3 regions of the Kocuria sp. UCD-OTCP genome follow, and region 1 is predicted to be linked to each of the others. Evidence: riboswitches for the same ligand, from Rfam matches in the RefSeq annotation. Region 1 holds a riboswitch; each other region holds the start of a gene.
What was found. Region 1 has a riboswitch for thiamine pyrophosphate ahead of H488_RS20330 (FAD-dependent oxidoreductase). Riboswitches for the same ligand answer to the same signal wherever they lie in the genome.

Region 1 (8,298 bases):
CACCCCGCCCATGACGCCCATGTACTTGCCGCGCTCCCGGGCCGGGACCACGTCGGCGATGGCGGCCTGGGAGAGGATGATCAGCCCGCCGCCGCCGAGACCCTGGATCGCGCGGGCCGCGATGAGGACCTCGATGGTGCCGGCGAGCGCGCCGACCACGGAGCCGGCCATGAACACCAGGATCGCGCCCAGGAGCAGGGGCTTGCGGCCCATCAGGTCCCCGAGCTTGCCGTACACGGGCATCATGATCGTCGAGGCCAGGATGTAGGCCGTGATCACCCACAGCATCTCGTCGACCCCGTTGAGCTCGCCCACGATCGTGGGCAGCGCCGTGCTGAGGACGGTCTGGTTCAGCGCGGCCAGCAGCATGGAGAGCATCAGGCCGACGAAGAGCAGCGCGAGGTGCCGGGAGCCGGAGCCCGGTTCGGCGCGGTGGGCGGGAGTGCGGGTCATGAGAGCTTCTCCTGGAGACGGTGGAGGAGGGAGAGCGCCGACTCATGGTCCTCGGTCGGCAGGCCGTGCGCCGGGGAGTAGCTATCGGCGGTGATGGCGAAGCGCAGCGGGACGCCGCCGAGCAGGACCAGCATCCGGGCGACCTCGTCCACGCGGTGCTCCCCGATCCCGGCCGACCACGCGGGGTCCCGGGCCAGCAGCTCCGCGAGGGTGTGGCGCACCAGGGCCTCGGCCTCGAGCATCAGCTCGTGCCGGCGGCGGCCCAGGCTCGGGTGGTCCTGCAGCAGCCTCCGGCGCCGCTCGGCGTCCCGTCCCGCGTAGGCGCTGCGGGAGACGGCCAGCAGCAGGCGCGAGACCTGGCCCAGCAGGTCGTGCTCGAGGGAGAAGCCGTCCAGCAGCTCGGGGTCCAGCGAGGGGGCCCGCATGCCCAGGACGGCGTCCTCCTTGGCGGGGAAGTAGTTGAAGAAGGTCCGCGGGGAGACGCCGGCCGCCGCGGCCACGGCCTCCACCGTGGTGCCCTCGACCCCGTGCCGCACCGCGAGGGCGGCGGCCGCCTCGTGGATCGCGGACCAGGTCTCGGCCTTCTTGCGGGCGCGCAGGGTGGGAGGGAGGTCGGCATTCATGCCCAAATTTTTGCACTTCTGCAAGTTTTGCACAACTGCAATATCTGCCCGGCCCGCCCGGCGGCGCCGGGCGGGCCCTCCGGCTCAGTCCTTCAGGGGGTCGTGGCCCCAGTTCATCAGGGAGTAGCGCCACCGGGTCTCGCGCACGTCCCCGTCGGGGCGCTGGGCCAGGTGGCGGTGGACGTAGCCGACCACCTTGCGCATGTGCTCGTGGTCGGCCTCGGTGCGCTCGCCCTTCGGCTTCTGCAGGATCTCCACGATCCGGCGCCCGGAGCGGTGGCCCACCGACTCCCCGCCGTCGTCCTGGCCCACCGAGGTGGACTCGTCGGTGTCCAGCCACGTCGACAGCTGCTTTGCGGTCATGTTGACGGCCTCGTCGAAGTCCTTGCCGGTGCTGTCGTCCTTCTCACCCATGCCCTGCTCCTCGCTCTCGGACCGGGCGGCCGCCGTGTCGCCGCACGCCCTCCGTGCCCGGGCACCCCGGGCACGAGGCCCAACCTACCGGCGGGCCGGGGTGCCGGCGAGCACCCGCGGGCGTCGAGCACGGCGCCGCCGGCGAGTGGGTGCGGACGCGGCGCCCGGCCGGGGCTACGCCGCGACGCCCACCTGGATCAGGGTGTTCCAGGGGTCCTCGAAGCGCAGCACGGCGCCGTCGTGCCGGGTGGGGATCCGGTGGTCCGCGAGCCGGGACGCCAGGGCCGCGACGTCGTCGGCGTCCGGCAGGTCGATGTTGACCTGGCCCAGCCCCAGCGAGGCCGCCCGCGGGCCGGCCCCGGCGCTCTGCCAGGTGTTGAGCGCGATGTGGTGGTGGTAGCCGCCGGCGGCGATGAACAGGGCGGAGCCGATGTCGCTCATCACTTCGAAGCCCAGCACGTCCACGTAGAACTGCCGGCCCAGCGGGATGTCACCCACCTGCAGGTGCACGTGGCCCAGGGTGGCCGGCGGCGCCGGGGGCCGCCCGCCCTGCTCGGCCAGGTGCTCCTGGAGGAACCCGTTCGGGTCCAGCGGGTTGGAGGCCAGGGTCAGCAGGCCGGTGGGCTCTCGCCGCCACGTGTCGCGGGGGCGGTCCGTGTAGAGCTCCACCCCGTTGCCCTCGGGGTCGTCGAAGTAGAAGGCCTGACTGTAGAGGTGGTCGGCGCTGCCGGTGAAGGAGCGGGGCGCCACGGTCGCCACGGACGCGAGCGCCGCGGCCAGGGCCGGCTCGTCGTCGAAGACCACCGCGGTGTGGAACAGGCCGGCCTGCCCGCGGCGGGCCGGCGGGAGCTCCTTGACCTGGCGCAGCCGCACGACCGTCCGGCCGTCCCGGCCCAGGACCGCGGTGTCCCCGGCGTGGGCGAGCACGTCGAGGGTGACGGCGTCCGAGTAGTAGGCGACCATCGTGTCCAGGTCGGAGACCAGCAGCTCCACCGCGCCCATCCGGGTGTCCGCGGACAGCAGGTCCTCGGCGGGGCGCTTCGTCAGGCTCTGGGGAGCGGGGTTCTGGGGAAAGATCGGCATCGCGGGGTTCTCCGTCGGCAGGGGCGGCGCATTGGTTGATATGTCCCCAAGAATAGCCTCAGAAGCTTTCCGGTGCAAGTAAATGATGGTGCGGTGGGCTCAGAGGATGAAGATCAGGGCGGCGATCACCGCCAGGATGCCCAGGAAGACGAATCCCCACGCCTTGAGGTTGTCGGAGTCGTCCTCCTCGGGCTCTGCCGGGCGCGGCGGCCACCCGCCGGGGCCGGGCCCGAACACCGGCCCGGAGGCGCCCTGGGCACCGGCGCCCGGTGCTCCGGGCTGCTGGTCCCCGGGACCGTACCCGGGGGTGCCGTATCCCGGACCGCCCGGGCCGGGTGCCCCGGGTCCGGGGTGCTGGCCCGGGAACTGCCCGGGCGGCGGCGGGGCCGGGCTCGCGGGGCTCACCCCCCACTGGGGGTTCTCGGGCGAGCCCGCCGGAGGGGCGCCGGGCGGGGGTGTTCCCGGGCGGACGTCACCGTCCGCGGCCGGGCCGGCCGTGGAGGAGGATCCCGCGGTCGGACCCGGCGCCGGGGGAGCCGCCGGCGGCAGGGTCTCGCCCGAGAGCACGGGCCCGTCCTCGCGGTGGCCCCGCTCCGCCTCGTTGAGCAGGGTCACGAACTGCTCGAGCGGCTCGGACCCGTCGTGCTCCCGCGCCAGGAAGCGCTCGGCGCGGCGGCGCACCACCTTGTAGACGCGCCCGTCGTCGGGGACGCCCAGGTCCCGGGCGGCCCGGGCCACGGCCAGCGGGGGCTGCTCCGGCAGGGGGTTGGTGCCCCACTCCAGGAGCCCGGTCAGCAGCGGGCGCTCGAGCACGGCGGCCAGGGCGGCCCGGGCGCCCGGCACCCGGGTCAGCTCCAGCAGCCCGCTCGGCGGCGCGGACGGGCACCCCGGCACGTCGCTGGGCAGCCGGGCGGCGCGCTCCAGCCAGAAGGTGTCGCCGAAGAGGGTGGCGAGCAGCACGGCGGCGGCGAGCCGGTCGTCGCTCGGGGCGGCGTCCTCCGGGAGGCCCTGCTCCCAGTGCGTGCCGAGGGCGCGGCGGGCGGGCTCACCGGCCAGCCGGACGCGCAGCTGCGCGTCCTCCGGGCCGCGGGCGGTCTCCGCGGGGCGCTCCACCGCGTGCCGCACCTGGGGGTCGAGCTCGGGGTCCATGGGCCACCTCTCCGTCGTCGTCCTGCGTCCATGCTCTCAGAACGTGCTGGACGGCGGCGGGGAGCCGACGGTGAGGCGGGCGGGGGACCGCCCCGGGCTCAGGCGGGGAGCAGGCCGCGCAGCTGCCCGGCGGCGGTGCGGGGATCGGGGGCCTCGGTGACGGCGCGGACGACGACGACGCCGCGCGCCCCGGCCTCCAGCACCTGCGGGAGCCGCGGCTCGTCGATGCCGCCGATGGCGAACCACGGCACGGGCAGGACCTCCGGGTCCGCGTCCAGCCGGGCCTCCGTCAGCTCGGCGACCGCGCGGACGAACTCCAGCCCGGTGGCCGGGCGCCCCGGCTTGGTGGGCGTGGCCCAGACGGGGCCGGTGCAGAAGTAGTCGACGTCCGGGTCCGCGAGCGCCGCCGTGGCCTGTCCGAGGTCGTGGGTGGAGCGCCCGATCAGCACGTCGGGGCCCAGGAGCCGCCGGGCCTGGGCGGGGCTGAGGTCGTGCTGGCCCACGTGGAAGACGTCGGCGCCCACGAGCGCGGCGATGTCGGCGCGGTCGTTGACCGCGAACAGGGTGTCGTACTCGGCGGCCACCCGGCCCAGCAGCTCCAGCGCGGCGATCTCCTCGTCCGCGTCGATGCTCTTGTCCCGCAACTGGACGACGTCAGCGCCGCCGGCACAGACGGCGTGCAGGAAGTCCTCGAGGTCGCCCCGGTCCCGGCGGGCGTCCGTGCACACGTACAGCCGGGCGGCGAGGAGTCTGGCCGTCCGGGTCTCTCGCAGGGAGGACTCGGCGGGGGCGGAGGCATCACGGGTAGGCTGGGTCACACGCTGATGATAGGTCAGCGGTTCTGCGGGAGCCCCACCGGGGGCTGAGAGGGCGTCCAGCGCCGACCGCCACACCTGATGCGGGTCATGCCGCCGGAGGAAAGGACGTTCCCTGTGACTGCCGCGCACCCCGCCCCCACGACCGCGCCCCACCCGCTGGTCGACCGGCCCGAGCACGTCCGCGCCGACGTCGCCGTCGTCGGCGCCGGGGTGATCGGCCTGGCCACCGCCTGGGAGCTGCGCCGCCGCGGCCGCTCGGTGGTCGTGGTGGACCCCGAGCCGGGCTCCGGCGCCAGCCGCGCCGCGGCCGGGATGCTCGCCCCGGTGAGCGAGGTCCAGTACCAGCAGGAGCCCCTGTACCCCCTCATGACCGCCTCGGCCGCCGAGTACCCGGCGTTCGTGGCCGCCCTCGAGCAGGCCGCCGGCGGGACGGTGGGCCACCGGGCCACCGAGACCCTCGTGTGCGGCGTGGACGCCGCCGACCGGCAGGCCCTGACGGACCTCCGCGCGCTGCAGGGCCGCCACGGCATGACGGTGGAGGCGCTGACCCTGCGCGCCGCCCGCACCCTCGAGCCGGCCCTGAGCCCGCGGCTGTCCGCCGCGTTCCGGATCCCCGACGACCACCAGGTGGACCCGCGCCGCCTCGTGGCCGGGCTGCTCGCGGCCCTCGTCGCCCCGGAGCTCCCGGACCTCCCGGAGCCCGCCGGGCTCCCGGCCGCGCGCGACGGCGGACCGGCCCGGCTCGTCCACGACCTCGCCACGGGGCTGCGCCGCAACGCCGAGGGCGCGGCGACCGGCGTCCGCCTGGCCGGCGGCGGGATGGTCTCCGCGACCTGGACGGTCCTCGCCCCCGGCGCCGGGCTCGGCGAGCTCGAAGGGCTGCCGGAGGACTGGCACCCGCCGCTGCGGCCGGTGCACGGGGACATCCTGCGCGCCCGGGTCCCCGCCGGGGCGCCGGAGCTGCTCGAGCGCACGGTCCGCGGCCTGGTGCACGGGGTGCCCGTCTACCTGGTGCCCCGCGCCGACGGGACCGTGGTGATCGGGGCGACCTCCCGCGAGGACGACCTGACCGGTCCCAGCGCCGGCGGCGTGTTCCGGCTGCTGCGCGACGCCCAGGCGCTCGTGCCCGGCGTCGCCGACCTCGAGTTGGTCGAGGTGCTGGCCCGCGCCCGGCCCGGCACCCCGGACGACATCCCGTACTTCGGCCGGGTCCGCGACCCGGACGGCTCGCCGGTGCCGGGGCTCGTGGTCTCCACCGGCTACTTCCGCCACGGCGTCCTGCTCGCCCCGCTGGCCGCCCGGCTCGCCGCGCAGCTGGTGGCCGGCGGGACCGGAGCCGATCCGGCCGCCGACGCCGAGCACCTCGCCGCCACCGACCCGCACCGCTTCGACCGCCCCGTCGAGGCCCGTCGAGGGGATCCCGCGCCGGCCGCCGCCGGGCCCGGGCCCCGGAGCAGGAGCACCCGATGACCGCCATCACCCTCAACGGCCGCCCGCACCGCGTGGCGGCGGAGGCGACCGTCGTCGACCTCGTCGCCGAGACCGTCGGCCGCCCCCTGGGCCCCGACGGCGCCCCGCTGGACGGCGGGCGCCTCGGCGTGGCCGTGGCCGTGGACGCCGCGGTCGTACCCCGCAGCCGCTGGCGGCGGACCCCCGTGGCGGAGGGCCAGTCCATCGAGATCATCACCGCCGTCCAGGGAGGCTGACGTGACCGCCCCGCACCCCGACCCCCTCGTGCTCGACGGCATCGAGCTGAGCTCCCGGCTGATCATGGGCACCGGCGGCCTGAGCTCGCTGCACACCCTGGAGCAGGCGCTGCTGGCCTCCGGCACCGAGCTGACCACCGTGGCCCTGCGCCGCTACGCCCCCGGCCAGGGCGACTCCCTCTTCGCGCTGCTCGAGCGCAACGACATCCGGATCCTGCCCAACACCGCCGGGTGCTACACCGCCCGGGACGCGCTGCTGACCGCCGAGCTCGGCCGGGAGGCCCTCGAGACCGACTGGGTCAAGCTCGAGGTCATCGCGGACGAGGACACGCTGCTGCCCGACGTGGTGGAGCTCCTCGACGCCACCGAGCAGCTCGTGGCCCGCGGCTTCAAGGTCTTCGCCTACACCTCCGACGACCCGGCCCTCGCCCGCCGGCTCGAGGACCTGGGCGCGGCCGCGGTGATGCCCCTGGGCGCCCCCATCGGCACCGGGCTGGGCATCCTCAATCCGCACAACATCGAGCTCATCGCCTCCCGGGCGTCCGTCCCCGTGGTGCTCGACGCCGGGATCGGCACCGCCTCCGAGGCCGCCCTGGCCATGGAGCTGGGCTGCGACGCCGTGCTGCTGGCCAGCGCCGTCACCCGCGCCCAGGACCCGGTGGCGATGGCCACCGCGATGCGCCACGCCGTGCTCGCCGGCCGGCTCGCCGCCGGTGCCGGGCGCATCCCGGCCCGCCGCCACGCCCAGGCGTCCTCGTCGATGGCCGGGCGGATCGACACGGACGCCGCCGGTGCCGGGCGGGCCGACGGGTCGTCCGCCGGCTCCTCAGTCGGCCCGGCGGACGTGCCGCGCGGGGACTGGGCGCCCGTGGGGGAGCGGCCGTGAGCCCGCTGCCCCCGCTCGTGGAGCCCGGCCCCGAACTGACCCGCGAGGAGCTCGAGCGCTACGCCCGGCACCTGACCCTGCCCGGGATCGGGACCCGCGGCCAGCGGCGGCTGCGGAACGCCCGCGTGCTCGTCGTCGGCGCCGGGGGGCTCGGGTCCCCGGCCCTGCAGTACCTCGCCGCGGCGGGGGTCGGGACCCTCGGGATCGTCGACGACGACGTGGTGGCGGTCTCCAACCTGCAGCGCCAGGTGGTGCACACGACCGCCGACGTCGGCCGCCCCAAGTCCGTCTCCGCCGCCGAGGCCGTCACCGCGCTCAACCCGCTGGTGGAGGTCCGCACCCACCCCGTCCGGCTGGACGCGGACAACGCCGTGGACATCCTCGGCGGGTACGACCTGGTCCTGGACGGCGCCGACAACTTCGCGACCCGCTACGTGGTCAGCGACGCCGCCGCCCTGACCGGCACGCCTTGCGTGTGGGGCTCCATCCTGCGCTTCGAGGGGCAGGTCAGCGTCTTCTGGGCCGGGCACGGGCCCACCTACCGGGACCTCTACCCCGAGGCCCCGCCGGACGGCGAGGTGCCCAGCTGCGCCGAGGGCGGGGTCTTCGGCATGCTCCCCGCCACCGTCGGCGCGGTCATGGTCACCGAGGCCGTCAAGCTCGTCACCGGCACCGGGGAGCCCCTGCTCGGGCGGGTGCTGCTGCACGACGCGCTGGCGATGACCTGGCGCGAGATGCGGCTCACCCCGGATCCCGACGCCGCCCCGGTCACCGCGGTGGCCCGGCCCGCCGCGGTCTGCGCGCTGCCCGGCGCGGACCCCTCCGAGACCGTCGGGGCGGCCGAGCTGGCCCGGCTGCTCGAGCGCCGGGAGCGCGGGGAGGCGTCCTTCGCCCTGGTGGACGTGCGCGAGGACTGGGAGCGGGAGCTCGTGGCCATCGACGGCGCCGTGCCCGTCCCGCTGCAGGAGATCCTGGACCGCGGCGCGGACGCCCTGCCGCCGGAGGCCCGCGGCGCTGACCTCGTGCTGCACTGCAAGGCCGGGGCCCGCTCCGCGACCGCGCTCGCCGCGCTGCGGTCCTTCTACGCCGGGCGGGAGGAGCGGGTCCGACACCTCGAGGGCGGGGTGCTCGCCTGGGTGGCGCAGGTGGACCCGGGCCAGCCGGTC
Region 2 (11,264 bases), on a different contig from region 1:
TGGGACACGTGCTCGTCCGGCCCGTCCGGGCCGCCGCCGGGGAACACGACGGTGATCTGCTCGAGCGGCTCCTGCGGGTCCTCCGGCACCGCCGGAGGACGCGGGGCCGCAGCGGGCTGCCCCGGGCCGGGCGGTGCGGAGCCGGGCGCCGGGGCCTCCGGAGCCGCCACCGGCTCCCGGACCGCGGTGTCAGCGCCCGGGTCGGCCTGCGCGGCGCCGGCCTGGGCGGCGAGCTCCGCGAACCGGCGCTGCTTCTCGAGCAGCTCGGGGTCCGCCGGGCCGGCGCCGGCCTCCTCGAGCTCGCGGGCGCGCTCGGCCAGCTCGCGCTGCAGACGGGCCAGCCGCCGCGGCCCGAGGGGCTTGACGGGGCGGACCGGCACGCCGTCCCCCCCGAGGTCGATGATGGGCGCCGGTCCGGAGGGCGGCGGCGCCGGGGCCCGGTCGGGGTCCGGTGCGGCGCCGTCCCGCACGTCGTCCTCGCCGGCCATCAGGGTGCCTTCGCCGAGACGCCGCGGGCGCCGACGTGGTCCGTCGTCGTCCCGTCCTCGGGTCCGAGGTAGAGGCCGTACTTGTTGATGTACTGCACCACGCCGTCGGGCACGAGGTACCAAACGGGCTTGTGCTCGGCCACGCGGGCGCGGCAGTCCGTGGAGGAGATCGCCATCGCGGGCACCTCGAGCAGGTTCACGCCGCTGGAGCCCACGGGCGCGGCCAGGTCGTGGCCCGGCCGGGTGACGCCGACGAAGTGGGCGAGCTGCCAGAGCTCCTCGGCGCCCTTCCACGTCAGGATCTCCGCCATGACGTCCGCGCCCGTGATGAAGAACAGGTCCGCCTCCGGGCGCTGCCGCTTCAGGTCCCGCAGGGTGTCGACCGTGAACGTGGGACCGTCGCGCTCGATGTCCACCCGGCTGACCGTGAACCGCGGGTTGGAGGCCGTGGCGATCACCGTCATGAGGTAGCGGTGCTCCGCGGGGCTCACCGCCCCGGCGGCCTTCTGCCAGGGGTGCCCGGTCGGGACGAACACGACCTCGTCGAGGTCGAACTCCCCCGCCACCTCGGACGCGGCCACGAGGTGGCCGTGGTGGATGGGGTCGAACGTCCCGCCCATGACGCCGAGCCGGGTGCGGCCCGGCCTCCGGGGCGGGACGGCCGTGGCCGTCAGGGGCAGGCCCCGGGTCCGGGCGGCGGTGTCCTGCGGAGCGGTCGTCACGACGATGGGGTTCCCCGGCTCAGCCGTGGCGCTTGGCCGCGTACTCGTCGAGCATGGCTCGCTCGTCCGCGGGCAGGTCGGCGGGGTCCTGGTGCTGGCCGACCTCCGGGCTGAGGCCCCGGTTCGCGAAGGAGAGCGTCACCACCATGAGGCCGATCAGCACGACGAACACGGAGGCGCCCCAGACCCACGGGGGAACTCCGGCCTCGGCGGCGGCGTGCCCGCCCTCGGCGGCTGCGAGGACGGTGGTGACGGTCTGCTGGAACATGGGGATCCCTTCTGTCGCCGGCGTGGCGGCGGGTGGTCGGTGGACGGCCCTGCCGCCTCGGCCGGCTGGCCCGGACGGCTCTCATCGTACTGAATCCGCGGCGGGCCCGCCGCGTCCGGGGCTCAGGCGCGGACGTGCCCGTCGCCCTGGACGATCCACTTCGTGGTGGTCAGCTCCTCCAGGCCCATGGGTCCGCGCGCGTGCATCTTCTGGGTGGAGATGCCGATCTCGGCGCCGAGACCCAGCTGGCCCCCGTCGGTGAAGCGGGTGGAGGCGTTGACCATGACCGCGGCGGCGTCGATCTCGGCGACGAACCGCTCGGCGGAGGCGAGGTCGTTGGTCACGATCGCCTCGGTGTGCCGGGTGGACCACCGGTCGATGTGCTGGAGCGCCTCGTCCAGGGAGTCCACCACCTTCACGGCCAGGTCCATGGACAGGTATTCGGTGCCCCAGTCCTCGTCGGTGGCGCGCAGGTGGTGGCTGCCGGCCGGCAGCAGGGCCTCGGCCCGCTCGTCCACGTGCAGCGTGACGCCGGCCCGGTCGAGGGCCGCGAGCACGGCGGCCCCGTGCTCGAAGCCGCGGTGCAGCAGGAGCGTCTCCGTGGTGTTGCACGTGCTCGTGCGGTGGGTCTTGGAGTTGACGACCACGTCCACGGCCATCTTCTTCGACGCCGAGTGGTCGACGAAGAGGTGGACGTTGCCCTCGCCGGTCTCGATGACGGGGACCTTGGCGTTCTGGACGACGGACTGGATCAGACCGTGCCCGCCGCGCGGGATGAGGACGTCGACCTTCCCGCGGGCCGCCATGAGCGCGTTCGCGCCCTCGCGGCCGTACTCGTCGACGCTCTGGACGCAGTCCACGGGCAGCTTCACGTCGGCCAGGGAGTCCCGGATGATGCCCACGAGGGCCCGGTTGGACTCCTCCGCGGCCGAGCCGCCGCGCAGCAGCACCGCGTTGCCGGACTTCAGGGCGATCCCGGCGATGTCCACGGTGACGTTGGGGCGGGCCTCGTAGATGGCGCCGACCACGCCCATCGGCACGCGCACCTGGCGCATCCGCAGGCCGTTGGGCAGGGTGCTGCCGCGGACGAACCCGCCCACGGGGTCGGGCAGCGCGGCGAGCTCGCGCAGGCTCTCGGCCAGGCCGGTGATCCGCTCGGCGTCCAGCTTGAGCCGGTCCAGGAGGGCGGTGGAGGTCCCGTTCACGCGGCCGCGCTCGAGGTCCTTGGCGTTCGCGGCGAGCACCACGTCCTGCTTGCGCTCGATGCGGTCGGCGATGGCGAGCAGCGCCCGGTCCTTCCAGGCCCGGGTGGCGCGGCCCAGGACGCGGGCGGAGTCCCGGGCGTCGTCGGCCATCGCGGCGACGCCGGCGACGGGGTCCTCCCCGAAGGTGGCGATGACGCCGGTGTCGGTCACGACCGCCTTGCCGGTCGTGCGGGTGGCTTCGTCGGTGGTCACGGAATCGTGTGCGGCGGAAGTCATTTCTTCAGTTTAGTCCGTGCGCCGCGGGCGCGCAGGACCACGAGGTTGTCCACGTGCACGAGCTCCCGGCTGTAGTCGTCCCCGAGCTCCTCCGCCAGCACGGAGGTGGACTTGCCGAGCATCGGCGGGATCTCGTCCGAGGAGTAGTTGCTGAGCCCGTGGGCGATCTCCTTGCCCTCCTCGTCCCGCAGCGAGACGGGCTCCCCCGCCTCGAAGGTCCCGGACACGCCGGTGACCCCGGCGGCCAGCAGCGAGTTGCGGTCGCGGATCGCCTCGACGGCGCCAGGGTCGAGGGTCAGGGAGCCCTTGATGTCCGCGAGGTGGGCCAGCCACAGCAGCCGGACGTTGCGCCGCCCGCCGGAGGTCGCGAACCAGGTGCCGACGTCCTCGCCGTCCAGGGCGCGGGTGATGTTCTGGGCCGAGGTGACGAGCGCGGGGATGCCCGAGGCCGCGGCGATCCGGGCCGCCTGGACCTTGGTGACCATGCCGCCGGAGCCGACGCCGGCGCGGCCGACCGACCCGATCTGCACGCCCTCGAGGTCCTTGATGGGGTCGTTCACCACCGGGATCCGCTCCCCGCCCTTGCGGGGGTCCATGGTGTAGAGGGCGTCGACGTCGGAGAGCAGCAGCAGGACGTCGGCCTTGATGAGGTGGGCGATCAGGGCGGCGATCCGGTCGTTGTCGCCGAACTTGATCTCCTGGCTGGACACGGCGTCGTTCTCGTTGACGATGGGCAGCACGCCGAAGTCCAGGAGCCGTTCGATCTGGCGGTGGGTGTTCTTGTAGTGGCTGCGCCGCATCAGGTCCTCGGCGGTGACCAGCACCTGGCCCACCGTGACGCCGTAGCGGGCGAAGGACTCGATGTAGCGGCCCATGAGCAGGCCCTGGCCCACGGCCGCGGCCGCCTGCTTGCCGGCCAGGTTCTTCGGCCGCCGGGACAGCCCCAGGGGCGCCAGACCGGCCGTGATGGCGCCCGAGGACACGAACACGAGCTCGATGCCGCGGGCCTTCGTCTCGCCGAGGGCGTCCACGATCATCCGCACGGCCTGCTCGTCGATCGAGCTCTCGATGGACGTCAGCGAGGACGAGCCGACCTTGACCACCACGCGATGGGCGCGCGGGATGTCCTCGCGGCGCTCGATGGGGCTGCGCCGGTTCTTGCCGCGGTTCTCGCTGCTGAGCTGGACCGCGGACTTCTCCGCGACCTCCTCGAGCTGCTCGACGTCGATCTCGTTCGTCTGCTCGTTCATCCTGGGCGTCTCCCTCGTCCGGTGGGCGTCGTCGGTGTGTCGGTCAGTCGGTGTGTCGGGTCGGTCGTCGGGTGGTGGCCTGGGGGCTCCCGGCACGTGCGGCCGCGGTCCGCCCCGCGGGCGGGCTCAGTCGTCGGTGCCGGCCGGGGCCTCGCCGCGCCGGGCGTCGACCGACTCGGTCCACACCCCGGCGGAGCGCTCGGCCTCGAGCTCGGCGCGGGCGGCGGCCTTGGCGTCCTTGCGGTCCTGGTACTGCTGGCGCTTCTGCTCGCGGGTGGGACGGTCGATGTCCGCGAAGCGCAGGTCGGTGCCGCGGGGCCCGGCCAGCAGCTCGGCGCCGCCGACCATCGTGGGCTCCCAGTCGAAGACCACGCCGTCGTCCTCGGGACCGATGAGCACGGCGTCGCCGGGCCGGGCGCCCTGCTTGAACAGCTCCGTCTCGACACCGAGCTTCGCGAGCCGGTCGGCGAGGTAGCCGACGGCCTCCTCGTTGTTGAAGTCGGTCTGCAGGATCCACCGGTCGGGCTTGTCGCCGCGCACGTGCCACAGCGGCTCGAGGTTGCGCTCCTCCCGGGTGATGGTGAACTCCGGCCCGCGCACCCCCTTGGGGCGCAGCACGACCCGCGGGGCCTCCGCCGGGGCGGGGCGGGCCGCACGGGCCTCCTGCACGACCTCGCCCATGGCGAAGGTCAGCGCCCGCAGCCCCTCGTGGGAGGCGGTGGAGATCTCGAACACGCGGTAGCCGCGGGACTCGAGCTCGGGCCGCACGAACTCGGCGAGCTCCCGGGCCTCGAGGACGTCGATCTTGTTCAGCACCACGAGCCGGGGCCGGTCGTTGAGCGGCACCGCCTGGCCGCCGTCGAGGTCGCCGTCGACGGCGTAGCCGGCGAGCTCCGCCTCGATCGTCTCGAGGTCGGAGACCGGGTCCCGCCCGGGCTCGAGGGTCGCGCAGTCGAGGACGTGCACGAGCGCGGCGCAGCGCTCGACGTGGCGGAGGAACTCCAGCCCCAGGCCCTTGCCCTCGGAGGCGCCGGGGATCAGGCCCGGGACGTCCGCCACGGTGTAGCGCACGTCCCCGGCCTCCACCACGCCGAGGTTCGGGACGAGCGTGGTGAACGGGTAGTCGGCGATCTTGGGGCGGGCGGCGCTGATCGCGGCGATCAGGCTGGACTTGCCGGCGGAGGGGTAGCCGACCAGGGCGATGTCGGCGATGGACTTCAGCTCCAGGACCACGTCCCGGGCCGAGCCCGGCGTGCCGAGGAGCGCGAAGCCGGGGGCCTTGCGCTTGACCGAGGCCAGCGCGGCGTTGCCCAGCCCGCCCTGCCCGCCGGGGGCGGCCACGAACTCGGAGCCCTGGCCCACGAGGTCGGCCAGGACGTTGCCGTCCTGGTCCTTGACCACGGTGCCGTCGGGGACGGACAGGACGAGGTCCTCGCCCTTGTGCCCGTGGCGGAGGTCGCCCTTGCCGGGTCCGCCGTTGGGGGCGGACTGGTGCGGGGCGTGGTGGTAGTTCAGCAGCGTGGTGGTCTGGCCGTCCACGCGCAGCACCACGCTGCCGCCGTCCCCCCCGTTGCCGCCGTCCGGACCGCCGAGCGGCTTGAACTTCTCGCGGCGGATGGACACGCAGCCGTGCCCGCCGGAGCCGCCGGAGACGTGCAGGACGACGCGGTCGACGAAACTGGCCACGGGGAACTCCTCTGGTTCAAGAACGGACGGGCCACGTTAAGACTGTAGAGGGCGGGCGCTGGACGCACCCACCCTCTACAGACCAAACATGGGTGGTGCGGGTCGTGACCCGCACCGGGGCCGGCAGCGCCGGCCCTGTGGACTACTCTGCGGCAGCCTGGATGTTGACGACCTTGCGGCCCCGGCGGGTGCCGAACTCGACCTGACCGGCGGCCAGGGCGAACAGGGTGTCGTCGCCACCGCGGCCGACGTTGAGGCCGGGGTGGAAGTGCGTGCCGCGCTGCCGGACGAGGATCTCGCCGGCGTTGACGGTCTGGCCGCCGAAGCGCTTCACGCCGAGGTACTGCGCGTTGGAGTCGCGACCGTTGCGAGTGGAGCTCGCGCCCTTCTTGTGTGCCATGAGGTGTGCCTACCTTCGGGTCTTTACTGGCTGGTGGAGTCTGGACGGGGACCGGGCCGGTCAGGCGTCGATGCCGGTCACCTTCACGGTGGTCAGCTCGGCACGGAAGCCCTGGCGCTTCTTGTAGCCGGTCTTGTTCTTGAACTTCTGGATGGAGATCTTGGGACCGCGGAGGTTCTCGACGATCTCGGCCGTGACCTTGACGCTCGCCAGGGTCTGGGCATCCGAGGTGATCTTGTCCCCGTCGACCAGCAGCAGGGCAGGGAGCTCGATGGTGCTGCCTGCTCCGCCGGCGACGCGGTCAAGGGTAACGAGGTCTCCGACGGAAACCTTTTCCTGGCGGCCGCCAGCGCGGACAATCGCGTACACCACTTGGGAACTCACTTCTCTCGACGTCATGTGTAAACAGTGTGGGTCGAGCGCATACCTGTCAGGACCAACGACGTTGAGACGAGCTGACGGTGACCGGCCCGTGGGACTAGGCCGAGGTCAGCGCAGGTTCGCCGCAATTCAGGAACTGCACCCGCATGTGCCGCCAGGTGGGGTGTCGAGTTTTTACACGCGCGCACCGGCAGGGCACCGAAGATCAAGACTACTCGATCCGGTCAGCGCCCGCCAACCGGCGCTCCGCCACCGGCGCGGCGAAGAAGTCCCGCTCGAGCGCGCAGGCCTCCAGGAACACCTCCCGCATCCTCGCCCGGACGTCCGCCGGGGCCGCCCGGGCGGCGTCCTCGAGCAGCCGGCGGGCCGTGCGGGTGGCCTCCTGGAACCCCTCGTCCGCGTACGTGGCCAGCCAGTCCGCGTAGGGGTGCCCGTCGGTCCCGTCGGCCGCGGCGAGCTCGTTCAGGTGGCGGCCCACGTCCGCGTAGACCCAGTAGCACGGCAGCACGGCGGCCAGGCCCACCGGGTAGGGCTCGGCGGCGGTGGCCGCGAGCAGGAACGTGGTGTAGCGCCGCGTCACCTCGCCGAGGCCGCCCCGGGCACCGCCGGCCCGGGCTCCGCCGTCCCCGGCGTGCCGCAGCCGGGCCCGGTGCAGCTGCGCCTCGGTCTCGGTGCAGGACACGGCGCCGGCGGCGAAGAACAGCCGCTGCTCCTCGTCGGGCGCCCTGGCGGCCAGCAGGGCCAGCGCCCGGCTGTAGCCGTCGAGGTACTGCAGGTCCTGGTCGAGGTAGGCGAGGAAGCGGTCCGGCTCGAGCCGGCCGTCGCCGAGGAGGCGGACGAACTCGAGCTCCTCGATCTCCCGCCGCACGGCCGCGGAGGCCTCCCACAGCTCGTCGGTGAACCGCTCCGGCGCCGTGCCCCAGCTCTCGAGGGCGTCCTGGACGTGGTGGAAGTGGTGGACGGGCCCGCTGCCGTGGCCGACCTCGAGGTCCCCGGCGGCCTCGAGGGCGCCGCGCAGCCAGTCCCGGGCGATCCGCAGGCTCCGGGGCCAGTCCCCGTGCCGGGCCTGGAGGGTGGCCAGGGCCGAGGAGAGGGAGCACCCGGTGCCGTGGGAGTTCTCGGTGGGCACGCGGGCGCCGTCGAACGCCACGAGGGGCTCGGGGGCGTCCGGGCCCACGAGCGCGTCGGGCGTCCGGTCCCCCGTGAGGTGCCCGCCCTTGACGAGCACCAGGGTGCCGTGGGCGCGGGCCACGCGGTGGCCCTGCGCGAGGGCCTCGTCCCACGACGACGCCGTGTCCTCCCCGGCGAGCACGGCGAGCTCCTGCAGGTTCGGGGTGATCAGGTCGGCGAGGCCGAGCATCGAGCGCAGGGCGTCCTCGGCCTCGCGCTCCAGCAGGCGGCCCCCGGAGGTCGCGACCATGACGGGGTCCAGGACCACGACCGGCGGCCGGTGGGTCCCGAGCCACCGGGTGACGGCCTCGATGACCGGCACGGACCCGAGCATCCCGATCTTGACGGCGTCGATCTCGACGTCCTCGGCGACCGCGTCCAGCTGTGCCGAGAGGAACTCGACCGGCGGGACGTGGATGTCGCGCACGCCCACGGTGTTCTGCACGACGACGGCGGTGACGGCGCTCATCCCGTAGCCGCCCATCGCGGCGATCGACTTGAGGTCCGCGTGCTGGCCGGCCCCGCCCGTGGGGTCGGTGCCGGCGATGGCCAGGACGCGGGGCACGCGGGCGGTCACGGGGCCACCTCCCCGGCGGGCACGGCGGTGAAGGCCCGCAGGTAGCGGGCGGCCGCGGCGGCGGGGTCCGGGTCGGCGCAGATCCCGGAGACCACGGCCAGCCCCGCGGCGCCGGCGGCGCGCAGGCCGGGGGCGTCCTCGACCCGCACCCCGCCGATGGCCAGGCAGGGCAGGGCCGTGCGGGCCGCGGCGCGGGCGAAGCCCTCGACGCCCAGCGGCTCGGGGTGGTCGGGCTTGGTGCGGGTCGCCCGCACCGCCCCGACGCCCAGGTAGTCGACCGTCCCGGCCGGCAGCGCGGCGGCGGCATCGAGCTCCTCCGCCGTGGCGGCGCTGAGGCCGAGCACGGCCTGCGGGCCGCAGATCTCCCGGGCGAGCGCCACGGGCAGGTCCGACTGGCCCACGTGCACGCCGGCCACGGGGGCGCCGGCCGCGCGGGCGGCGAGGTACACGTCGGCGCGGTCGTCCACGAGCACGGGCACCTCCCGGCCCACGCGCTCGGCCACGGCCGTCAGCAGGGCGACGAGCTCGCGGACCGGGGCGTCCTTCTCCCGCACCTGGACCATGGTGGCTCCCCCGCGCACGGCGGCGGCCACGACGTCCGGGACCGTCCGGGGGGCGCTCAGGGCGGTGTCCGTCACCAGGTGCAGGGCCAGGGCCGCGGGGTCGAGGCGCGGGCTCACCGGGCGACCTCCTCGCGCACGAGCTCCGCCCGGGCGGCGATCCCCTCCGGGGTGACGGCGTGCAGCCGGTCCAGCAGCGCCACGGCGAAGGAGCCGGGCCCGGCGGAGTCGGCGGCCGCGTCCTCGGCCGCCAGGGTGTACACCGTGGTGGCGGCCACCGCCGCGGCGGCCGGGTCCGTGCGCACGGCGGTGAACGCCGCCATGAGGGCGCCCAGGGCGCACCCGCCGCCGGTGATGCGGGTCAGCAGGGGCGTGCCGTGCGGCACCCGGACCACCGTGCCGTCCGGGGAGCGCACGAGGTCCACGGGCCCGGACACGGCCACCGCCGAGCCGGCCCGCTCGGCGAGCGCGGCGGCGGCGTCCCGGGCCGCGTCGACGCCGTGGGTCGCGTCCGTGCCGCGGCCGCCGGCGCCGCCGGCGAGGGCGATGACCTCGGAGGCGTTGCCGCGCACGATCGCCGGCTCGAACCCGAGCAGGTCGCGGGCCAGCGCCGTGCGCACGGGCAGGGCGCCCACCGCCACCGGGTCCAGGACCCAGGCCCGGCCCGCGCGGCGCCGGGCCCCGACGGCCTCGTAGGCGGCGCCGCGCTGCTCGGCGGTGGGCGTGCCGGTGTTGACGAGGAGGCCGTCGGCGAGCTCCGCGAAGACCCCGCCCTCGCCCTGGATGTCGGTCATCGCCGGGGACGCGCCCACGGCGAGCAGCACGTTGGCGGTGAAGTTGGTGACCACGGCGTTGGTGATGCACTGCACCAGCGGCGCCGCGGCGCGCAGGTCCGCCAGGGCCGCGGCGGCGTCCTCGGCGAGCGCGGGGTCCGGCGGCACCGGCCTCCCGGGTCCTGGTGTGCGGTCGGACGGGGGTACGGCATCGCGCATCTGCGACATCCCTTCGCTAGTACTGGCTAGATCAGGTTCGACGGGTGTGTTCTCAGCCGCTCGTGCGGCACCCCGTGTCTGGTGTCCTGCCAGTCTAGTCGTCGTGCGGGAGTCGGCACGGACCCCGCACGGGATCAGAACATGCCGTTGGCGTGGGCCATCCGCTCGGGCACCGGCTGCGCGACGCCCCAGTGCTCCACGATCCGGCCGTCGTCGAGGCGCCAGAGGTCGTAGCAGGCGACCGTTCCGGTGGATCCTCCGTCGCGGCTCCCTCCGGGAACGGCCTCCGCGACGGTCAGCACGAAGTTCCCCTCGCCGACCACGCGGCGCAGCCGCTGGTACGCGGGCTGCGGGCCGTCCGGCGTGCCGCCGGTGTGCTCGGTGCAGCCCCGGAGGCTCATGTGGTCCTGGACGGCGTGGCGGTCGCCCCCGACGAGGGCGGCCTCGACCCACTCGGCGGCGATGCGCTTGTTGTCCTGCGTCCGCTCGTGGTCCGTGACCGCGACGGGACCGTCGAGCTGGGGGCGGGCGCCGTCGGGGCCCGTGCGCAGGGGCTCGAGGACGTCCCAGTGCTCGGCGATCCGTCCGTCCTCCACCCGGAAGACGTCGAAGCCGACCAGCGGCTCCGGACCGAGCCCTTCGTACACCGAGTGGACGGCCACCGTCCCGTGGTCGTCGAGCATCCGGACCATGTCCACGCGGAAGTCCTCGGGCATGCTCTGCACGAACTGCCTGAGACCCTCGCGCCCGTCCGGCGCGAGCGGCGAGTGCTGGACGAAGTCCTCCGTGTAGTGACGGTCCACGGCCGACGGATCCCGGTGGACGAACAGTTCCGTGCCGGTGGTGCGGATGGTGTCTGCACTGGTCATGGCGATGCTCCCTGGAACGGGCGGCCGCTCTCCCGGCGGACGGGACGGCGGCCCCGGGTGTGCTGTGGTGCGCACCACGGTACGCCGCCGCGCGGAGGGCGGGCAGGCCGGGGCGGTCCGTGACGGTCCGCGACGACGGAGGACCCCGACCGTGCCGGTCGGGGTCCTCCGTGGTGCTGCTCGGCGGGGCGGGTCAGCCCCGGTCGGCGGGCCGGCCGCTGGTGAGGTCCTCGGCCTTGACGCCGACGCCGACGACGGTCGGCGCCCGGCGGGAGGGGTCCTCCGGGGCGCGCTGGGCGACGGTCCTCGCCTCGTGCCGGGCGCCCTCCGCGGCGGCCGCCCGGCCGGCGGTCACCTCGGCCTCGCCGGGCCGCGCCGTCGGGGCCGAGGCCCGCCGGGAGCGCCGCCGGGGCCGCTCGG
Region 3 (11,264 bases), on a different contig from region 1:
CCACCAGCACCACGTGGTCGATGTCGGACACGGAGATGCCGGCCTCGGCGATGACGTCCTTGAACGGCTTCTCGGTGCGCTCGAGCAGGTCCCGGGTGAGCTCCTCGAACTTGGCGCGGGTGAGGCGCTCGTCCAGGTGCACCGGGCCCTCGGGGGTCACGGACAGGTACTGCAGGGAGATGCTGGTGCTGGTCGCGGAGGACAGCTCCTTCTTGGCCTGCTCCGCGGTCTCCTTCAGGCGCTGCAGGGCGATCTTGTCCTTGGACAGGTCCGCGCCGGTCTTCGACTTCACCTGCGCCAGCAGCCAGTCGACCACGCGCTGGTCCCAGTCGTCGCCGCCGAGGCGGTTGTCGCCGGCGGTCGAGCGGACCTGGATGGTGGAGAAGTCGTCCTCGTCCTTGCCGACCTCCAGCAGGGAGACGTCGAAGGTGCCGCCGCCGAGGTCGAAGACCAGGATGAGCTCGTCCTCCTTGCCCTTCTCCAGGCCGTAGGCGAGCGCCGCGGCGGTGGGCTCGTTGACGATGCGCAGCACGTTCATGCCGGCGATCTCACCGGCCTCCTTGGTGGCCTGGCGCTCGGCGTCGTTGAAGTACGCCGGGACGGTGATCACGGCGTCGGTGACCTTGTCGCCGAGGTAGGACTCGGCGTCGGTCTTGAGCTTCATCAGGATGCGCGCCGAGATCTCCTGCGGCGTGTACTTCTTGCCGTCGATGTCGGTGGACCACCCGGTGCCCATGTGGCGCTTCACCGAGGCGATCGTGCGGTCCACGTTGGTGACGGCCTGGCGCTTGGCGATGTCGCCCACCAGGGTCTCGCCGTCCTTGGAGAAGGCGACGACGGACGGCGTGGTCCGGTTGCCCTCGGCGTTGGCGATGACGGTGGGCTCGCCGCCCTCCAGCACGGACACCACGGAGTTGGTGGTGCCGAGGTCGATTCCTACTGCACGAGACATGGACGTGTTCTCCTTCGGGTCGAGCTGAACCGGGCGGGCCGTACCGGCCCCGTTGGGGTCCCGGAGGTCTCAGTTCTTGAGTTTTCCTGGCTCAAGTCTGCCACGTGAGCCGCTGATGTCAACTTAAGTTGAGCCACATCGACTCAACCCGGGGTGCCGGGGATGTGAGACGCCGCGCACTCCCTCCCGCTGGGTCGGGACGTCGGATACCGTGGAGTGTTTGTGCCCGTTCCCGCGGGCCACCGCCACACCCCCGGGTCCGCCCCGCACGTCACCGCACGCACCGACACGACACCGCACGCACCCCGACACCTCAGGAGCCACCGTGAGCACTACGCCACCCCATTCGCCGCATCCGTCCAGTGAGGCCGACGGCTCCCGCCGGCCGAAGCCGCGGGAGGTGCTGCGCGAGATCAACTACCCGCACGGCATCCACCCCGCCCTCGTCCCCGGCATCGCCGTCGAGGACCAGAAGCTGAACTACGGCACGGACAAGGTGGTCTTCACCGTCACCGCCGCGCTGATCGTGGGGTTCATCGCCTGGGGCGTGCTCTCCACCGAGTCCCTGACGGCCGCCTCCACCGCGGCCCTGGGCTGGGTGACCGGCAACACCGGGTGGTTCTTCACCGCCCTGTCCACGGCCGCCGTGCTGTTCATGCTCGTGGTCGGCTTCACCCGGACCGGGCGGATCCCCCTGGGCATGGACGACGAGAAGCCCGAGTACTCCTTCTTCTCGTGGCTCGCCATGCTCTTCGCCGCCGGCATGGGCATCGGCCTGATGTTCTACGGCGCCTCCGAGCCGCTGAGCCACTTCGGCGCGGGCGTCCCCGGCTTCGGGGCGGAACCCGGCTCCGAGGAGATGACCGTCTACGCCCTCGTCCAGACCGCCTTCCACTGGGGTCTCAACCCCTGGGCCATGTACGCCGTGGTCGGCGCGGCCGTCGCGTACGGCGCCTACCGGCGCGGACGCTCCCCGCTCATCAGCCGGATCTTCGTGCCGCTGATCGGCCAGCGGCGCGCCGAGGGCGGCCTGGGCCGGCTCATCGACGTGTTCGCCATCTTCGCGACCCTCTTCGGCACCGCCGCCTCGCTCGGGATCGGCGCGCTGCAGATCTCCCGGGGCCTCGAGATCGTCGCCGGCTGGGGACCGCTCGGCAACGGCGGGCTCATCGCGATCATCGCCGTCCTCACCGCCGCCTTCGTGGTCTCCGCGGTCTCCGGCGTGGCCCGCGGCATCCGCTACCTCTCCAACACGAACCTGCTGCTGGCGTTCCTGCTCGCCCTGTTCGTGTTCGTGGCCGGGCCCACTGTCCTGATCCTGGACCTGGTCCCCGCCGTGTTCAGCACCTACCTGCAGGAGTACCTCTGGATGACCGGGCAGACCGGCGGCTGGGGCGAGGACGCCACCACCTTCGCCGGCGGCTGGACCGTCTTCTACTGGGCCTGGTGGCTGTCCTGGTCCCCGTTCGTCGGGATGTTCATCGCCAAGATCTCCCGCGGCCGCACGCTGCGCCAGTTCGTGACCGTGGTGCTCGTGGTCCCCTCCTCCATGTGCGTGCTCTGGTTCGTGGTCATCGGCGGCACGTCCATGTACCTGCAGCGCACCGGGACCGACCTGGCCGCCGCGGGCGGCCAGGAGGCCGCGCTGTTCGGCATGCTCGACGCCCTACCCTTCGGCGCGATCACGTCGGTGCTCGCCATGGTCGTCATCGGCATCTTCTTCGTGACCAGCGCGGACTCCGCGTCCATCGTCATGGGCACGCTGTCCCAGCGGGGCCAGCCGGAGCCGAACCGGCCGATCGTCGTGTTCTGGGGCTTGTGCCTCGGCGGCATCGCAACGGTCATGATGCTCGTGGGCGGCGACGACGCCCTGACCGGGATGCAGAACCTCGTGACCGTCTCGGCCCTGCCGTTCGCGGTGATCGTCGCCTTCCTCATGGTCGCCTTCTACAAGGACCTGCGCAGCGACCCCGCCACGATCCGCCACGCGTTCGCCCTCACGGCGGTGCGCAAGGCCGTGATCCACGGCATCGAGGAGCACGGCGACGACTTCGCCCTGCAGGTGGAGCACGCCCCCGGGGCCCGTGCCGCCGGCGAGACGTTCGACTCGCACGACCCGGCCGTCACGGACTGGTACCGACGGGTCGACGAGAACGGCGAGGAGATCGACCTCGCCGCGGAGACCGGTTCGAGCTCCGGCCAGCAGGCCGACCAGGAGCCGGAGCGCCCGGACGCCGGTCAGGAACGACTGGACCCGGACGAGCAGCGACCGCTCGACCCGACCGTCCGCCGGCCCTGACCGGACCCGCGCCGTGCGGCCGTCGCCCCTCGGGGCGGCGGCCGCACTTCTCGTGCCGGGACCGGACGGCTTAGACTGCGCGCTATGTATTCGATCGTGGCCGTGTGCACCGGCAACATCTGCCGCTCGCCCATGGCGGAGTTCGCCCTGCGCCGCGCCTTCGAGGCCGCAGGACTGGCCGGGCGCGTGCGGATCGACTCGGCCGGCGTCAGCGACGAGGAGCTCGGCAACCCCGTGGACCCCCGCGCCGGCGACCTCCTGCGCCGCGAGGGGCTCGACGCCTCCGCGCACGCGGCGCAGGTCTTCGACCCCGTCCGCTTCGGCGACCGGGACCTCGTACTCGCGCTGGACGTGGTGCACTGGCAGCGCCTGCGGGCGCTCGCACCGGACCGCTCCGCCGCCGCCAAGGTGCGGCTGCTGCGGGAGTTCGACCCCGCCGTCGAAGATCTCGAGCACGGCGACCTGGGGATCTACGACCCCTGGTACGGGGGGCCCGAGGACTTCGAGTCCACCTGGGGCATGATCGACGCCGCCGTGCCGGGCGTGGTCCGCGCCGTCGCCCGGGAGCTCGGCGCCGACCGGGGATCCGCTCAGGACGCTGGGCGCGCGTGATCGACATCGAGCTCGAGCTGGATCCGGCGCTCGCGGCGGCCCACCCCGCCGGCACCAACCTGGCGCGGCTGCTCCCCTCCCCCACCCGCCGCCCCTACCTCATCGGCATCGACGGGCGTTCGGGGGCCGGCAAGACCAGCCTCGCCGAGCAGCTCGCCGCGGTGCTGCGCCCGGTGCGGGACGTGACGCTCTTCCACCTCGAGGACCTCTACCCGGGCTGGGACGGGCTCGGCCCCGGCCGCCGCACCTACGTGGACGAGGTCCTCACGCCCCTCGACCAGGGCCGGGACGCCGAGTGGAGCGCCTGGGACTGGGTCACCGGCTCCCCGGGGACCCCGCGGCTGACCCGTGTGGCGGAGGTCGTGATCCTGGAGGGCGTCGGCGCGTGCAGCGCCGAGGCCCGGGAGCTGCTGGACGTCTCCGTGTGGGTCGAGCTGCCCACCGCCCTGCGCTACGACCGCGCGCTGAGCCGTGACGGCTCCTACTACGCCGAGCACTGGGACCGCTGGGCCGCCCAGGAGGACGCCTACCTGGCGGAGGACCACGTCTGGGAACAGGTGGACATCCTGCACCCCGGCCCGGTCTGCTGAGCCCCGCGGCCGCACCGACAGGAGGATCCGTGACCAGCACCGTCGTCGTCCTCGACGCCGCCCACCCGGAGGGCGTCCTCGCCGATCCGTCCGTTCCGCTCGTGCGGATCGACGACCAGGGGCTCACCCGGGGGGACGGCGTCTTCGAGACCATGCGCGCCGTCGACGGGCTCGTGCAGAAGTTCGAGGCCCACCACCAGCGGCTGTCGGCCTCCGCGCGGCTGGCGCAGCTGCCCGTGCCGTCGGCGCGGGACGTGCGCGGGGCGGTGGAGCTGGCGCTCGCTCACGCCGCCCCCGGCGGGGACGGCGGTCTGGGGGCCGAGCACGCCGTCAAGGTGGTGATCAGCCGCGGCACCCCGGCGGACGGCCCGTGGTCCTGGATCGTGGTGAGCCCCGTGCCGGAGACGACGTTCCGGCAGCGCCGGGACGGCGTGACCGCGGTGCTGCTGCCGCGCGGCCACGACCCCGCCCAGGACGCCGGGTACCCGTGGCTGCTCCCGGGGGCCAAGACGCTCTCCTACGCGATCAACATGGCCGCCCTGCGCCACGCCCGCTCCCTCGGCGCGGACGAGGCGGTCTTCACCACGGAGGGGCGCAGGGTCCTGGAGGGCGCGACGTCCTCCGTGGTCTGCGCCCGGGTGCGCGTCGGCCGCCGCACCCTGCTGACGCCGGAGCCCTCGCACGGGATCCTGCCGGGCACCACGCAGGCCAAGATCTTCGCCGCCGCCCGCCGGGACGGCTGGGAGCTCGGCTACGGGCCCCTGTACCCGGCGGACCTCATGGAGGCCGACGCCGTGTGGCTGGTCTCCAGCGTCCGGCTCGCGGTGCCGGTGCGCCGGCTCGACCACCAGCCGCTGCCGGTGGACCCGGACCTGACGAAGCTCGTCACGAGCTGGGTCCAGCAGGCCTGATCCTTCGCTCAGGCCCAGATGAACCGGTGCGTCCCGAGCAGGACGGACACCGCCGGGCCCGCCGCGGCGGCCGCAGCGCAGCCCGTGAGGACCGCCGCGTCCCGCCAGGAGTACCCCGGGACGCGGGCCCACGTGCGCGGACCCGCACCGAAGCCGCGGGCCTCCATGGTGACCGACAGCCGGGTGGCCCGTCGCAGGGACTGCACCAGCAGCGTGAAGGCCTGGCCGCCGAACTCCCGCAGCGCGCCCACCGGACCGTGCCCGGACCCCGCCCCGCGCGCCCGCCGCGCCATCGCCAGGGTGGCCCACTCGGAGACCATCACCCCCACCAGCCGCAGCGCGGCCAGGGACGCGAGCACGAAGCGGGCCGGCAGGCGCAGCGTCTGGGCGAGGCCGTCGGCGAGGTCCGTGGGATCCGTGGTGAGTACCAGCATCAGCCCGGGCAGCGCCAGCGCCAGCCCGCGCAGGGCGATCGCCGCCCCTGCGGCCACCGAGCCGGACGAGATCCCGGTGACCCCCAGGTCGAGCAGCACCGGCCCGGAGTCCTCGGCGAGCAGGGCCGTGCCCCACCCGCTCACGAGTGCCGCCACGACCACCGGCCACGCCCGGCGCAGCAGCGCGAGCGGGCGCTGACCGGCCAGCGCCAGCAGCAGCACCTCGCCCAGCAGCACGGTCCCCGACGTCACGGGGTCCGCGCTGAGCAGCAGCACCACGGTCAGCAGCAGCGCCCCGGCCAGCTTGACCACCGCGTTCGTGCGCCCCAGCAGCGAGGTCCGGGCCGACGGCGCGATCGCGGCGGCGCTCACCGGACGGGCTCCCGCCGGACGGGGACGACCCGCACCGCGCCGGCCCCCGGCGCCGCCGGAGCGGCCGGGGCACTCCCTGCCGCGGCCCCGGACCGCACGGCAGGAGCAGCCGCGGTCTTCCCCGCCGCGGACGCGGACCGCACGACAGGAACGGCCGGCGCCCCTCCCGCCGCCGGTGCCGTGCGAGCGGCGCGGCCCCGCTCGCTCGGGGTGCCCAGCGCCAGCACCTCGGCGCCGAGCGCCCGCACGAAGTCCTCGTCGTGGGTCACGGCGAGGACCGACGTGCCGGCGTCGACGAGCTCCACGAGCAGGTCCACGAGCTCCGCCCACGTCAGGGCGTCCTGACCGAACGTCGGCTCGTCGAGCACCAGCACGTCCGGGTCCGTGGCGAGCACCGTGGCCACGGACAGCCGCCGCTTCTCGCCCCCGGAGAGGGTGAACGGGTTGGCGTCGGCCAGGTGCGAGAGCCGCAGCCGGCGGAGCAGTTCGTCCGTGCGGCGCTCCCGCTCGGCCACCGGCGTGCCGGCCAGCCGGGGGCCGAGCTCGAGCTCGGCCCGCACGGTGGCCCGCAGGAACTGGTGCTCGGGCTCCTGGAAGACCGTCCCCACGCGGGCCACGAGCTCCCGGCCGCTCCACTCGAGCGGGTCGGGGCCCGCGCCGCGGTCGAGGACCGGGTGGGCCCGCACGGTGCCGCGCACGGGGGCGAGCAGACCCGCCAGCGTCAGCGCGAGCGTGGACTTGCCGGCGCCGTTGGGCCCGGTCAGCGCGAGCGCGCGGCCGCGGCGCAGGGTCAGCTCCACGCCGGCCACCGCCGTGGGGAGGTCCCGGCCCGCGGCGGCGTCGTCCACCGGGCGGCCGCGACGCCGCGCCCGCCGCCGGGCGCGCAGCTGCCGCGCCGACGGCTGGCTGCGCGAGACGCCCAGACCGGTGGCGCTCAGCAGCGGTGCGCCGTCCGCCCCGGAGCCGGCGGCCCGGGTTCCGGCGGGACCCCCGGCGGGATGTGCACCGGAGGAGCCTGCACGGGGATCCGCGGCGGGGCGAGCGGGCGCACGCGTGGCCGGCACCCGGCCGGGCACCCACACCCCCGCGCCGCTGAGCTCGTCGGCCGCGGCGCCGAGCACCCGGCCCGGCGCGCCGTCGTGGGTGATGCTCCCGTCCCGGCCGAGCACGACGACGCGGTCCACGACCTCGGCCCACACGGCGACACGGTGCTCCACGACCACGAGCGTGGCGCCGCTGCGGTCGAGGCAGGACACCACGGCGTCGCGGACCTGCCGCACGCCGGCGGGGTCCAGGTTGGCGGTCGGCTCGTCGAGCAGCAGCACCCCCGGGCTCATGGCCACGGCGCCCGCGAGCGCCAGGCGCTGCTTCTGCCCGCCGGACAGGGCCGCGGTGGAGTGGTCGAGGGGGAGGTCCAGCCCCACGTCGTCGAGCCCCGCGCGCACCCGCGGCCAGATCTGCTCCCGGGGCACCGCGAGGTTCTCGAGGCCGAAGGCGGTGTCGTCCCCGATCCGGGACAGCACCACCTGGGACTCGGGGTCCTGCTGCACGAGCCCGGCCCGGCCGCGCGCCTGCTCCGGCGGCATGCCGTCGAGCAGCAGCTCGCCGGAGGCGGACTGCCCGTCGTCGTCGTGGAGGACTCCCGCCAGGGCGTGCAGGAGGGTGGACTTGCCCGCCCCGCTGGGTCCCAGCAGGAGCACGCGCTCCCCCGGCTCGACCACGAGGTCCAGGCCGCGCAGCGCCGCCGCGTCCCGCCCGGGGTGGTGCCAGCCGAAGCCGCGGGCCTCGACCCGGGCCCCGCGGCCGGCGGGCACCACGGGGTCCGGGGTCGTGGGAGCCGTCATCGCCGCACGGCCCGCCCCGACGCGAGGCCCTGCAGCACGCCGGTGGCCGCGAGGGCCCGCACCACGGCCTGCATCAGCAGGCCCGCGAGCACCGCCCCGGAGACGGCCGTCAGGACCACGTAGACCACCTGGTGGCTCAGCGCCCACTCGTAGTTGTAGACGATGTTCTCGTGGACGCCGAGGAAGATCCCGCTCACGGCGCCCGCCACGGCCGCCACGAGGGCGTCGAACCGGCGGTACCGGAAGGCGGCGAAGGCCAGTTCCGCACCGATGCCCTGGACGAGACCGGAGAGCACGACCAGCAGACCGAAGTGGGTGCCCAGGAAGCTCTCGATCACGGCGGCGAGCAGCTCGCAGAACAGCGCGGCGCCGGGCTTGCGGATGATCAGCCCGCCGAGCACGCCGGCCACGAGCCAGCCGCCGGCGATCAGCCCTACGGCGGGCGGGTAGGCGACCGCGGCCGTGCCGACCACGGGGTAGAGCAGGTTCGACCACGCCCAGAAGACGACCGCGCACACGGCGGCGAGGACGGCGGCCACGACGATGTCGACGACGCGCCAGGACGACGCGCGGGACGTGCCGGGGCGGCGGGCGGGGCGGTGGGTGGTGGTGTTCACGGTGGATTCCTCCTGGGCTCAGCGAGCCGTCGGTGCCAGGAGGGGACGGGGTTCCGCGGGCCGCGCCGGTGGCGCGTTCCCGGGGAAGCACCCCTGAGATGCTCGACTCCCTTCGCCGGTGCTAACCGGAGCAGGTTCGAGGGTCTGCGGCGATCCGCACTCTCAGCGCCGCGCCGGTCTCACCGGCGGGGCGCTCCCCTGTCGTTCAGTGGCACCGAGTCTACCTCTCCCCCGCCCGCCCCGTGCACTGCCGGCGCACGGCCGGTGAACGACGCAGGGGCCCGTCCGGCCGGACACCGGTGCGGTGTCCGGCCGGACGGGCCCCTGAGCGAGGTGCTCGCCGGGCCTCAGACCTCGGCCTGGCTCGAGGCCTTGGGGTTCGTCCGCGGCCTGTTCTCCATCTTCGCGATCTGGCGGGAGATGCCGACCTTGATGACGGTGCCCACGAGACCGGTGACGAGCGACCAGATGATGATGCCCGTCCAGGCCTCGTCCGGGTCCGGGTTCTTGGCGGGGGGCGGGTCGCCGGTGATGCGCGTCCACGCCGCGCCGAGCACCTTGTGCGAGAGCGCCACGCCGCCGAGCGAGAGGCCGGTGCCCACGAGTTCGAGGACCTTGGTGTTCATGGAGTGCTGCTCCTTGTCGTCCGAGGGGGACGCGGGTGCGCCCTGTCGATCCTGCCCAGCCTAACGCGTCCCCGGCGATCCGTCAGTCTGCTGTCCGTCCGCCCGCCGGCCGTCCGGGCTCGGCACCGGCGGTCCCGCGGCGACGCCCTCCGCGGAGCCCTCCGCCCCGCCCTCCGCGGCGCGGTTGAGGACCTTCTGCAGGTCGTCCTGGGTCAGCGTGGTCCGGTTCAGGTGCTTGGTGCGGTACGTCGAGCGTCCCACCATGTGCGCCGAGACGGGCACGGTGAGCAGCTGGAAGATCCAGCCGAGGGCGATGAGCGGGATCATGACGGGTTCGCGGTTCTCGAGGGCGACTGCCGTGAGCATGAGGAGCAGCCCGAAGACCTGGGGCTTGGTGCCGGCGTGCATGCGCGTCAGGAGGTCCGGGAAGCGGACCAGGCCGATCCCTGCGGCGAGGGACATGAGCGCGCCGACCACGAGGCACACGGCCGCGGCGGCGTCCAGGACAGTGTCCAGCACGGCGCTCACCGCCCGTGCTCGGCGGTCTGGGTGGCGAAGCGCGCCACCGTCACGGAGCCGATGAACCCGACCAGCGAGACGATCACCATGAGGATCAGGTTGTTGAGGTGGCCGTGGTAGGCCATGTCCACGGCGAGGGCGGCCGCGACGATGGCCAGCAGCACGTCCGTGGCCACCACGCGGTCCAGCAGGGAGGGGCCCTTGGCGAGGCGGTAGAGGGTGCCCGCGGCGGCCGCGCTGAGCAGCACGGCCGCGACGGCCACGGCGATCTGCATCACGGGTGGTCCTCCTCGTGGGTGTCGGTGGGGGTGGATCCCGGGGCGTCCGCCGGGGACCCGGTGGGCACCTCGTCCCGGCGGCGGCCCACGATCTGCAGGCTCGCGGTGATCGGCGAGCTGAGCGCGGCGCTGTCCGGCCGGTCCGTGCCGGAGGCCCGTCCGCCGCCCCGCTCGGCCCGCAGGGCGGCGAGCTCCTCCGGGGTGCCCATGATCCGGATCCAGGCCGCCTCCACCCGGAGGGCGGACCGGCGGAAGTCCTCGGCCTCCTGAGCGCTGCGGACGTTGAGCGCGTGGAAGTACAGCGTGCCGGAGGCCCGGTCCACCTCCACCACGAGCGAGCCCGGGATCAGGGTCATGGTGTGGCCGGTGGCCGTCAGGAGCAGGTCGGAGCGCGTGCGCAGCTGGACGCCGACCACGGCGTTGCGCGCGCGCGGGCCCACGAGGATCGCAATGAGCATCACCTCGAAGCTCGCCTTGGCGACCTGCCACACGAACGTCACGGCGAAGAGGGCGAACTGGAACGGGTTGAACCGGCCGGACAGATGGACGGGCGGCAGGTAGAGCACCCAGGTGACGAGCAGGGCCAGGACCAGTCCGACCAGCAGGTTGCCGGGGCCGAAGTCGCCCCAGAGGGCGCCCCACACCACCACGAGCCACACCAGCAGCGGCAGCTCGACGAGCAGGGAATTCTTGGGGCGGGTCACGGGGCCTCCTCCACGACGGGCCGCGGCGCGGACGCGGGGTCCAGCACGGCCTCGACGTAGCGCTCGGGGCGGACGAGGTTCTCCGCGGCGTTGTCCGCGAGCTGGAACAGCGGCCCGGCGAACACGGTCAGGGCCACCCCCGCGGCGACGAGGGCCGAGGCCCCGCCCAGCATCGAGGGGGACATCAGGCGCACGTCGCCCTTGCCCGCGAAGCGGCCCGCCTGGTCGTCGACGGCACCCGAGGTCAGCAGGAACCGGGAGCCGGCGGGCACCGGGGCCAGCAGGATGGGGTCCGGGTACTCCGCGTCCTCCGGGGCGCGCAGGAACACGCGGTTCCACACCCGGATCAGGGCGAGCAGGGTCAGGAGGGACACCGCCACGGAGCCGGCGACGAGGGCGTAGGCCAGCCCGTCGCCCTGGTCCACGCCGGCCTGCAGCAGACCGGTCTTGCCCATTTTCGAACTTGTTTTGCCGCCAGGGCCCAAGCGAGGTCAGACCTACTGCCG

Region 2: another riboswitch for thiamine pyrophosphate. It lies ahead of thiM (hydroxyethylthiazole kinase); the one in region 1 lies ahead of H488_RS20330 (FAD-dependent oxidoreductase).
Region 3: another riboswitch for thiamine pyrophosphate. It lies ahead of H488_RS23725 (ECF transporter S component); the one in region 1 lies ahead of H488_RS20330 (FAD-dependent oxidoreductase).

The regions. Positions count from the first base shown of each region.
Region 1 is NZ_AOSQ01000001.1:205,339-213,636, forward strand. It holds gene H488_RS20300 (MDR family MFS transporter) at 1-453, opposite strand, end outside; gene H488_RS37320 (TetR family transcriptional regulator) at 450-1,076, opposite strand; gene H488_RS20310 (DUF3140 domain-containing protein) at 1,161-1,490, opposite strand; gene H488_RS20315 (VOC family protein) at 1,665-2,573, opposite strand; gene H488_RS20320 (hypothetical protein) at 2,673-3,722, opposite strand; gene thiE (thiamine phosphate synthase) at 3,821-4,540, opposite strand; TPP riboswitch at 4,556-4,659, shown strand; gene H488_RS20330 (FAD-dependent oxidoreductase) at 4,655-6,010, shown strand; gene thiS (sulfur carrier protein ThiS) at 6,007-6,246, shown strand; gene H488_RS20340 (thiazole synthase) at 6,248-7,132, shown strand; gene moeB (molybdopterin-synthase adenylyltransferase MoeB) at 7,129-8,298, shown strand, end outside.
Region 2 is NZ_KB714682.1:32,753-44,016, reverse strand. It holds gene H488_RS33465 (hypothetical protein) at 1-488, opposite strand, end outside; gene nadD (nicotinate-nucleotide adenylyltransferase) at 488-1,168, opposite strand; gene H488_RS33455 (hypothetical protein) at 1,230-1,478, opposite strand; gene H488_RS33450 (glutamate-5-semialdehyde dehydrogenase) at 1,601-2,959, opposite strand; gene proB (glutamate 5-kinase) at 2,956-4,209, opposite strand; gene obgE (GTPase ObgE) at 4,336-5,895, opposite strand; gene rpmA (50S ribosomal protein L27) at 6,038-6,295, opposite strand; gene rplU (50S ribosomal protein L21) at 6,356-6,667, opposite strand; gene H488_RS33425 (bifunctional hydroxymethylpyrimidine kinase/phosphomethylpyrimidine kinase) at 6,888-8,423, opposite strand; gene thiE (thiamine phosphate synthase) at 8,420-9,103, opposite strand; gene thiM (hydroxyethylthiazole kinase) at 9,100-9,924, opposite strand; TPP riboswitch at 9,967-10,060, opposite strand; gene H488_RS33410 (nuclear transport factor 2 family protein) at 10,110-10,844, opposite strand; gene H488_RS37525 (hypothetical protein) at 11,038-11,199, opposite strand; gene H488_RS38120 (Rne/Rng family ribonuclease) at 11,196-11,264, opposite strand, start outside.
Region 3 is NZ_AOSQ01000011.1:74,916-86,179, forward strand. It holds gene dnaK (molecular chaperone DnaK) at 1-952, opposite strand, end outside; gene H488_RS23695 (BCCT family transporter) at 1,278-3,251, shown strand; gene H488_RS23700 (low molecular weight protein-tyrosine-phosphatase) at 3,336-3,863, shown strand; gene H488_RS23705 (uridine kinase family protein) at 3,860-4,453, shown strand; gene H488_RS23710 (aminotransferase class IV) at 4,483-5,364, shown strand; gene H488_RS23715 (energy-coupling factor transporter transmembrane component T family protein) at 5,373-6,170, opposite strand; gene H488_RS23720 (ABC transporter ATP-binding protein) at 6,167-8,014, opposite strand; gene H488_RS23725 (ECF transporter S component) at 8,011-8,631, opposite strand; TPP riboswitch at 8,722-8,841, opposite strand; gene H488_RS23730 (DUF4235 domain-containing protein) at 8,979-9,257, opposite strand; gene mnhG (monovalent cation/H(+) antiporter subunit G) at 9,318-9,776, opposite strand; gene H488_RS23740 (monovalent cation/H+ antiporter complex subunit F) at 9,782-10,051, opposite strand; gene H488_RS38500 (Na+/H+ antiporter subunit E) at 10,051-10,758, opposite strand; partial or broken gene H488_RS0118085 (Na+/H+ antiporter subunit D) at 10,755-11,264, opposite strand, start outside.